3 regions of the Erwinia tasmaniensis Et1/99 genome follow, and region 3 is predicted to be linked to each of the others. Evidence: predicted binding sites of a transcription regulator. Region 3 holds the regulator's gene; each other region holds the start of a gene.
What was found. The regulator PhoB, encoded in region 3, activates phosphate uptake and scavenging genes when phosphate is short. The targets are predictions, from matches to a motif close to CTGTCATAAAACTGNCNNAT.
Positions count from the first base shown of each region.

Region 1: pitA (inorganic phosphate transporter PitA) is a predicted target of PhoB. The motif match lies at 1,994-2,013, and genes of this name have one in related genera.
Region 2: glpT (glycerol-3-phosphate transporter) is a predicted target of PhoB. The motif match lies at 1,367-1,386, and genes of this name have one in related genera.

Region 1 is NC_010694.1:3,689,385-3,692,667, forward strand. Features, by position in the region: gene ETA_RS17765 (APC family permease) at 1-548, shown strand, start outside; gene ETA_RS17770 (BaiN/RdsA family NAD(P)/FAD-dependent oxidoreductase) at 682-1,866, opposite strand; gene pitA (inorganic phosphate transporter PitA) at 2,108-3,283, shown strand, end outside.
Region 2 is NC_010694.1:271,951-275,233, forward strand. Features, by position in the region: gene glpT (glycerol-3-phosphate transporter) at 1-1,223, opposite strand, end outside; gene ETA_RS02225 (YehS family protein) at 1,601-2,071, opposite strand; gene metR (HTH-type transcriptional regulator MetR) at 2,176-3,114, opposite strand; gene metE (5-methyltetrahydropteroyltriglutamate--homocysteine S-methyltransferase) at 3,266-3,283, shown strand, end outside.
Region 3 is NC_010694.1:2,851,144-2,854,426, forward strand. Features, by position in the region: gene phoR (phosphate regulon sensor histidine kinase PhoR) at 1-1,270, opposite strand, end outside; gene phoB (phosphate response regulator transcription factor PhoB) at 1,293-1,982, opposite strand; gene sbcD (exonuclease subunit SbcD) at 2,159-3,283, shown strand, end outside.

The sequences.
Region 1 (3,283 bases), 840 kb from region 3:
AGTGGGCGGTCGATACCATGTCGGTACTGCTGATCACCAGCCTGTTCGCCGCGTCACTGGCTTTCCACAACAATATCTCACGCTATATCTTCAGCATCAGCCGTGATGGCCTGATCTGGAAAGAGCTGTGCAGCACCCATCCGACTAACGGCACGCCGCATAACGCCAGCCACGTCCATAGCGTTATCCTGCTGCTGCTGCTGGCGGGAATGGGCAGCGTCGGCATCGACCCGATGGCGCAGATTTTTGCCTTCGGTTCGGCCATTGCGACGCTGTCGATTCTGGTGCTACAGGTCGGCGTATCCATGGCCGTCATCCTGTTTTTCCGCCGCAAAAAAACGCATGGCTACAGCGCCTGGCAGATATTCTGGGCTCCGCTGATCGCCTTATCCGCGATGTCGGTCACCGTGGTTCTGGTGGTTCATAATTTGCAGCTGCTTAGCGGCAGTGATTCAAAACTGGTCGGGCTGATCCCGTGGTTTATCGTTATCTGCTGCGCGGCGGGTTATATGCTGTCAATGAAGCGCCAGGCACGCAGCGCGGCATGATAGCTGCGGCGGGTCTGGGCGTAAGAAATGACGGGGCGAGTGGCGCGATTTCCGCTACTTACCCGTGGCCGGGCAGGCGCGATCGTATTGACCGCAGAGGGTCGTCCGGGATCGCGCCTCCGCCTGGCATTGCCTACAGCGCCTGCGCGCAAGCCCAGGCAGAGCTCCACGCCCACTGGAAGTTATAGCCCCCCAGCCAACCGCTGACATCCACCACTTCACCAATGAAGTACAGTCCGGGCACGTCGCGCGCTTCCATCGTTTTAGACGACAGCTGGCGGGTATCGACGCCGCCCAGCGTCACCTCGGCGGTACGATAGCCTTCGGTGCCGTTTGGCTGCACGCGCCACTGGTGCAGGGCGCTGGCCAGTTCAAGCTGCTGGCGGCTGTTCAGCTGTTTCAGGGTACATTCCGGTATCATACCCAGCAGCTGCAGGCACTCAACCAGACGCTTGGGCAGCAGCTTAGCAAGGGTGTTTTTCAGGCTTTGGTTAGGGTGAGCGCGGCGCTCGTCGTTCAGAAATGCGTCAATATCCTGCACGGGCGACAGGTTTACCGTAATAAACTCTCCCGGCTGCCAGTAGCTGGACAGCTGCAATACTGCCGGGCCCGACAGGCCGCGATGGGTAAACAGCAGCGCTTCTTTAAAGACCGTGCCGTCTTCGGCGGTGAGGGTCGATGGCACCGACACGCCGGACAGGACCTGCAGCTGTTCCAGCAAAGGTTTATGCAGGGTGAACGGCACCAGCCCGGCGCGGGTGGGAAACACCTTTAAACCAAACTGTTCGGCAACCCTGTAGCCGAACGGCGATGCGCCCAGGCCTGGCATCGACAGGCCCCCGCTGGCAATCACCAGTTTTTCAGCCCACGCCAGCGCACCATTCAGCTCCAGCGTGTAGCCGTCGGCATCGCGCGTGATGGCCAGCACCTCGCTGCGCAGACGCAGCGTGACCTGTCCGGCCTCACACTCTTTCAGCAGCATATCGACCACCTGCTGCGCCGAATCATCGCAAAATAACTGCCCAAGGGTCTTCTCATGCCAGGCTATGGCATGGCGATTTATCAGGTCAATAAAGTCCCACTGGGTGTAGCGCGCCAGCGCAGATTTGCAGAAATGCGGGTTATGCGACAAATAGGCTGACGGTTCGGCGTAGAGGTTAGTGAAATTACAGCGCCCGCCGCCTGACATCAGAATTTTGCGTCCGGCTTTTTTGCCGTTATCGATCAGCAGCACACGCCGCCCTTTTTGCCCAGCCTGGGCCGCGCAGAACAGGCCAGCCGCACCGGCTCCAATTACGATAACGTCAAACTTTTCCACCACACACTCCGCGCCAGGCCGTAAAAACGCTGATTGTAGTGAGTTGAAGGCAGGGATACCAGCTTCACGCCAAAACAGCGACAAAACTTTTTTTAACTTTATGATTTGAAAATGATTTCATCAGAAATCGTCACTTTACTGACGCATTAATGTCAAAAAAAGTCTATATTTCCCTTTCCCCGCGCGCGGTTTGTCGCTGATAATGCGCCGCGTTCATGTCCTCCAAAATGGCTTAACGCTTATGCTACATCTGTTTGCTGGTCTCGACTTAAATACCGGCCTGTTATTGATACTTGCTCTGTTGTTTGTCTTATTTTATGAGGCCATCAATGGTTTCCACGATACGGCCAACGCGGTAGCTACCGTGATCTATACCCGTGCAATGCGCTCGCAGTTAGCGGTCGTCATGGCGGGGATTTTCAATTTCTTTGGTGTACTGCTGGGCGGCCTGAGCGTGGCTTACGCTATCGTCCATCTGCTACCCACCGACCTGCTGCTCAACGTCGGGTCGGCGCACGGGCTGGCTATGGTCTTTTCCATGCTGCTTGCCGCCATCATCTGGAATCTTGGTACCTGGTATTTTGGCCTACCGGCCTCCAGTTCCCATACCCTGATTGGTGCCATCATCGGTATCGGCCTCACCAACGCGCTGCTGACCGGCACCTCGGTGGTGGATGCGCTGAACATCCCCAAAATGATCGGTATCTTTACGTCGCTGATCGTTTCACCGATTATTGGCCTGGTGGTGGCTGGCGGCCTGGTGTTTATTCTGCGTCGCTACTGGAGCGGGAATAAAAAACGTCGTCGTATTCATATGACGCCGGCAGAGCGTGAAAAGCTCGACGGCAAGAAAAAGCCGCCGTTCTGGACCCGTATCGCACTGATTGTCTCGGCGATTGGCGTCAGCTATTCGCACGGTGCAAACGACGGTCAGAAAGGTATCGGCCTGATCATGCTGGTGCTGATTGGCGTGGCACCCGCCGGTTTCGTGGTCAATATGAACGCCAGTGGTTATGACATTACCCGTACCCGCGATGCGGTGAACCACCTGGAACAGTATTATCAGCAGCATGCCTCCTCTCTGAAGCAGGTTATCGAAATGTCGCCGCCGGCTTTGCCAACGCCGGAACAGGTTCCTTCCGGGCCGCATGAATTCCACTGTGATGCGGCACGCGCGCTGCCTGCTATCCATCTGGCACAGGGGCTGCTTAACAACCTCCCCAGCTATGATGCGCTGAACGTGGAGCAGCGCAGCCAGCTGCGCCGCCTGCTGATGTGCATCTCGGATACCGCAGAAAAAGCCGCCAGGCTACCGGACACCCCGTCGGAAGACAAACGTTTCCTGACCAAACTGAAGGGCGATCTGCTGAATACCGTGGAGTATGCCCCGGTATGGATTATTGTTGCCGTAGCCTTA
Region 2 (3,283 bases), 1.3 Mb from region 3:
ACGGTGTAGCCGACGATAGCGCTGGCGGCAACCGATCCCCCCAGATAGCCAAACAGCCCGGTAAACCCTGCCGCCGTTCCCGCCGCCTTCTTAGGCGCCAGTTCCAGCGCATGCAGACCAATCAGCATCACCGGTCCGTAAATCAGGAAGCCGATGATCATCATACAGGCCATGTCCACGCCCGGATTTCCGGCCGGATTCATCCAGTACACCACGGTGGCAATGGTCACCAGCACCATAAAGAACACCCCGGTCGCGCCGCGATTGCCCTTGAATACCCTGTCCGACATCCAGCCGCACAGCAGGGTGCCGGGGATACCGGCGTATTCATAGAAAAAGTAAGCCCATGAGGATTTATCAAGGGTGAAGTGTTTCACCTCTTTCAGGTAGGTCGGCGACCAGTCGAGGATGCCGTAACGCAACAGATAGATAAACACATTGGCCAGCGCGATATACCACAGCAGCTTGTTGGGCAGAATGTACTGCTTAAAAATCTGCTTAGCGGTCAGCTCTTCTTCATGTTTTTCATCGTAATCAGGCGGATAGTCATTTTTGTACTCCTCAATCGGCGGCAGGCCGCAGGATTGCGGGGTATCACGCATCAGCGCAAAGGCGAAAATGGCCACCACGATAGCGCCAAAGGCGGGCATATATAGCGCCGCCTTCCAGTCGTTGAACCAGGCCATGCCCAGCAGGAACAGCAACGGAGGGATACCGCCGCCGACGTTATGCGCGCAGTTCCACACCGACACGATGCGGCCGCGCTCCTTCTGTGACCACCAGTGCACCATCGTGCGTCCGCAGGGGGGCCAACCCATGCCCTGAAACCAGCCGCACAGAAACAGCAGCACGAACATCACCATAATGCTCGATGTTGCCCAGGGGACGAAGCCCATAAACAGCATGACCACCGCGGCAAGGATCAGTCCGGCAGGTAAAAATACGCGTGGATTGGAGCGGTCAGAAACCGAGCCCATAATAAATTTAGAGAATCCGTAGGCGATCGAAATACCGGAAAGCGCAAAGCCGAGGTCACCGCGCGAAAAGCCCTGTTCAACCAGGTAAGGCATCGCCAGCGCGAAGTTTTTACGCACCAGATAATAGGCGGCATAACCGAAGAAGATGCCCAGAAAGATCTGCCAGCGCAGCTTGCGGTAGAGCGGGTCGACGCGGGTGCCATCAACGCGGGGTTGATGCGCGGCGGGTTTGAAAATACTTAACATTTAAGCCTCCCTGGGCTCAGAGACTGACATTCCTGGTGAAATGTGGCGGAGAGGAACAAAATGCTGCCGGATAGGGCCATAATGTTCTATTTCGCGCACAGAATAGGGGGTATCAGAGCATTTGACTGTGAAGAAGGGCGCAAATGTTACATTTTTATGACCATATGGCACGACATGTGTGATTAAAAGGCTGCATATCATCGTACTTGAATGCTGTTTTGTGATTTTCATCACGATTATGGCGCGAAGGAACCGGGAGGTTTCGTTTGATGAGTGGTTGTGTTCTAAAAGGAACGCGTGCAGGCAGGTCGTTGTGGCGGAAAAGCGAAATGGATTAACGCCACACGATGGCGTTAATCAGAGACAAGTCATTACGTCTATTTTTTAGCCGGACGAATCTTCATTGTCAGGCCTTTAAGGAAATTACGCAGGATCTGATCGCCGCATTCACGGTAGTTTTTATGTCCAGGCTTGCGGAAGATCGCCCCAATTTCCGACTGGCCTACCGCAAAATCAGCACTTTTTAACAGCTCGAGGATATCCGTGGTTTTCAGATCGAACGCCACGCGCAGTTTTTTCATCATGACGTTATTCGTCATTTTGCGCTCAATCGAGGGCGCTGGCGCATCTTCGCTTCTGCCACGGCGTTCAAAGATCAGGCCGTTAAGAAAGTAACCCATGATGACATCGGGGCAGGGGCGATAACCGGGCTCATCCTCTTTTTTCAGGAAGCTGTGCACTTCGGCTTCGGTGACTTCGCTCTCTGCCAGCGCCAGAATGCTCACAACTTTAGCATCGCTTAAATTCAGCATATATCGCACGCTGCGCAGGACGTCATTATTGGTCATAAAAACTCTCTTCAGTGAAACTGTTGCAGTGGGCGCAGTATACCCCTTCATCCCCCGGCCTGCATCCCGGTAAACAACCGTCGGCGATATAGCTGTTGGTCAACTCAGGCGCCGTCGGCAGAAGGGAGCGGCGTACCGGGACGTGACGCATCGCGTACCCGCGGTAAATGATCGCAGGCGTGCTGGCGCGCGGAGCGGGTAAACGCCTCAATGACCGGCTGACGCTGTTCACCGTCACGCACTGCGGCGTACAGCCTGCTCCACAACCCCGTACCCAGCGCTTTAGTGACGACTAAGCCCTGGTGTTCAAAACTTTCCACCACCCAGTGCGGCAGGGCGGCGATGCCCATTCCGGCTGAAACCATCTGAATCAACAGCAGGGTATTATCCACGTTTTTCAGCGCCGGACTGACGCCCGCAGGCTGTAGGAAATGACGCCAGATATCCAGGCGCTGGCGCTGCACCGGGTAGATCATCAGCACTTCGCTGGCTAAATCCTCTGGGGAGATCGTCGCCTTTTGTGCCAGAGGATGGTCGGGAGCCAGTACCAGACGCACTTCAAAATCAAACATCGGCGAATAAAACAGCCCGCTACGCGGCAGGATATCGGATGTCAGCACGACGTCCAGCTCGCCCTGTTGCAGGGCGGGCTGCGGGTCAAACGTGACGCCGGATTTAAAATCCATCATCACCTGTGGCCAGCCTTGGCGGAACTCATTGAGCGCTGGAGTCAGCCACTGAATACAGCTGTGGCATTCAATGGCGATACGCAGCGTGGTTTGATGAGGTTCGTGGCAGTCCTGTAGAGCCTGCTGTATTTGCGGTAATACCTGTTCAGCCAGCTGGAGCAGGATCTCCCCCTGCGGCGTGAAGCGCAGCGGCTGGCTTTTGCGTACAAAGAGCCGGAAGCCGAGCCGTTGCTCCAGGTCACTAAACTGGTGTGACAATGCTGACTGCGTTTGATGAAGCTGGGCGGCAGCGGCGGCCAGCGAGCCGGTATTTTGCAGCGCCTGGAGCGTTCGCAGGTGTTTAAGTTCGATCATGAGAGTCCTTCACATCGACGGTGAATATTTTGCGCTTGTGGTGAATACAGTACCTGCGGATTATAGCGGTGTAAACATCTGGACGTCCAAATGAATATCAAAGAGGATCGGGACCTGTTCAGCTAACGATTATTTAAGAGAGGCACAACTGATGACTATTCTGAACCAT
Region 3 (3,283 bases):
GGGCCAGCTGAAAGCTGAAGCAGGTTTCTCCTTCGCCGGGGGCGCTACTGATATTCAGCCGCGCGTTATGGTGGCTTAGCGCATGTTTGACGATAGCCAGACCTAAACCGCTTCCCCCGGTCTGGCGGGATCGCGCCTTGTCCACGCGATAGAAGCGCTCCGTCAGGCGCGGTAAATGCTCTGGCGCAATGCCCGGGCCGTTATCTTCCACCCTGAACTCTGCCCCCTGTACGGTGCGTTGCCAGCTGATGGTGATGCGGGTGCCGTCCGGGGTGTGATTCACCGCATTGTACACCAGGTTAGACATCGCGCTGCGCAGCTGTTCGTCATTGCCAAACACGCGTAGGTTCGGATCGCTGACAAACTGAATGTGATGACGCCCGTGGCTTAACGTTTCCGCTTCACGCTGCAATAGCCGCAACATCATGGGCACGTCGACGATTTCCTGCAGGTCGGTTGCCGGAGCCGCCTCGATGCGTGACAGCGTCAGCAGCTGCGCCACCAGGCTATCCATACGCTTTGCCTGCTCCTGCATGGTTTGCACCGCTTTGTCACGCAGGCCACCTTCCAGCGCCGAATCACTCATCATCTCCAGATAACCCTTCAACACCGTTAGCGGCGTGCGCAGCTCGTGACTGACGTTGGCAAAAAAGTTGCGGCGCGCGCCTTCAAGCTGGTGCATTTGCGTCACGTCACGCGCCACCAGCAGCCACTGCCCTTCACTGTAGGGCATGATGCGAAATTCAAGATGGCGCTGGTTGTTCAGTACCAGCGTCAGCGGATGCGCGAAATCGCGCTGGCGCAGATAGCGGGTAAACTCCGGGTAGCGCAGCAGGTTAAGGATATTCTGGCCATTATCTTCCGGCCAGCGCAGCCCCAAAATCTGCTGGGCCAGTCCGTTACACCAGAAAATCGTGCCCTCTTCAGTGGTCAGCACCACCGCATCCGGCAGCGTTTCTGCCCCGCTGCGAAAGCGCTTAATCAGATGGCCAAGCTCACGGCGTCGGCGTCGGTTGCGCGCCTGCATCTGGTACAGGCCGTAAAAAAGAGGTTCCCAGCTGCCGCGCCCGCTGGGGGGCGTCATGCTACGGTCGACCCACAGCCAGTGCGAAAGCCGCAGCAGGTTGTTGAAATGAAAGCCCAGCACGCAAAGCACCGCCACCAGCAACAGCCAGGGCAATCCGCCCGCCAGCAGTCCTACGATCAGCGCGGGCAGGCAGGCGAGCAGCAGCTCAAACAATAATCTCTTCCAGGAGAGGCGTTCCAACACGATTCAGACTCCGTGCGAGCGATCAATAACGTGCAGAGAAACGATAACCTGTTCCGCGAACCGTCTGCACCATACGATCGTGCCCACTCACCTCCAGCGCCTTGCGCAGACGGCGAATATGAACATCGACGGTACGGTCTTCGACATACACGTTAGTCCCCCAGACATGGTTTAGCAACTGCTCACGGCTGTAGACGCGCTCTGGATGAGTCATGAAGAAGTGCAGGAGCTTGTATTCGGTTGGCCCCATTTCCAACGGCTGGGTAGCCGACATAACGCGGTGTGACGACGGGTCGAGCGTCAGCCCCTGCATCTCAATCACCTCTTCCACCGCCATAGGCGAAATGCGCCGCATCACGGCCTTTATGCGCGCCACCAGCTCTTTCGGCGAGAACGGTTTGGTAATGTAATCATCGGCACCGACTTCCAGCCCGCGTACGCGATCTTCCTCTTCGCCGCGTGCGGTCAGCATCATGACCGGGATATCGCGCGTCATCGCTTCACGCTTCAGGTGCTTAATAAACTGAATGCCCGATCCCCCCGGCAGCATCCAGTCCAGCAGGATCAGATCCGGCCAGGGTTCAATCAGCAAACTGACCGCGCTGTCATAATCCGCGGCTTCTATCGGATGATAGTCATTTTGTTCCAGAACGAAACACAACATCTCACGGATTGGGGCTTCATCTTCAACCACCAGAATGCGCTTTGCCATTATTGCTCCTGCTGCTGTGACAGATTGTCACGGGATATGCGGCATCATTATGCGTCAGTTTTATGACAGTTTTATGAAAAAAGCACGCCCGGCAAGGACGGACGAAACGAATTAAATATCTGCACGGCAATATGTTTATAATCACCGCTTCGCGTTTCTGCCATGAAGGGAGCACCATGCGCATCATTCATACTGCCGACTGGCATCTTGGCCAGTTTTTCTATACCAAAAGCCGTGCGGCAGAGCATCAGGCATTTCTTGACTGGCTGCTGGAACAGGCAGAAACGCAGCAGGTCGATGCCATCATCGTCGCCGGTGATATTTTCGATACCGGTTCCCCACCGAGTTACGCACGCGAGATCTACAACCGCTTTGTGGTAAAGCTACAGCCAACCGGCTGTCAGCTGGTGGTGCTGGGCGGCAATCACGATTCGGTCACTATGCTTAATGAATCGCGTGAACTGCTGGCCTGCCTGAATACCCGGGTGATCGCCGCCGCCGCTGAGGATATCCGTCAGCAGGTGCTGGTGCTGAACCGCCGCGACGGGCAGCCGGGCGCTCTGCTGTGCGCCATTCCCTTCTTACGTCCGCGTGATATTTTGCGCAGCCAGAGCGGGCAGTCAGGGCGCGAAAAACAGCAAAGTCTGCTGGAAGCCATCAGCGAGCATTATCAGCGCTGCTGGCAGGAAGCACTGGCACAGCGCAATGCGCTCGGCCTGGCGCTACCGATTATCGCCACCGGCCATCTGACGACCATGGGCGTCACCAAAAGCGATGCGGTACGCGATATCTATATCGGCACGCTGGACGCTTTTCCGGCTGACCTCTTCCCTCCGGCGGATTACATCGCCCTCGGCCATATTCACCGCGCCCAGCGCATTGCCGACAGCGACCACATCCGCTACAGCGGCTCGCCGATCCCGCTGAGTTTTGACGAGCTGGGCACAGCGAAAAGCGTGATGCTGGTTGATTTTACTGAAGGCCAGCTTAGCCAGGTCCGCGCGCTGCCGATCCCGCTATTCCAGCCGATGCAGATGATCAAAGGCTCCCTGGCGCAGATAGAACGGCAGCTGGCGCAGCTAGAGCCGGATGCACAGGGCAAAACCGTCTGGCTGGACATTGAAATCGTCACCGACGCTTACCTCAGCGAACTACAGCGCCGCATCCAGGAACTGACCACCGCGCTGCCGGTGGAGGTGGTGCTGCTGCGCCGCAGCCGCGAACAGCGTGAACAGGTGATATCGCGCCAGAACAATGAAACGCTCAGTGAACTCAGCGTTGAGGAGGTGTTTGCACGGCGG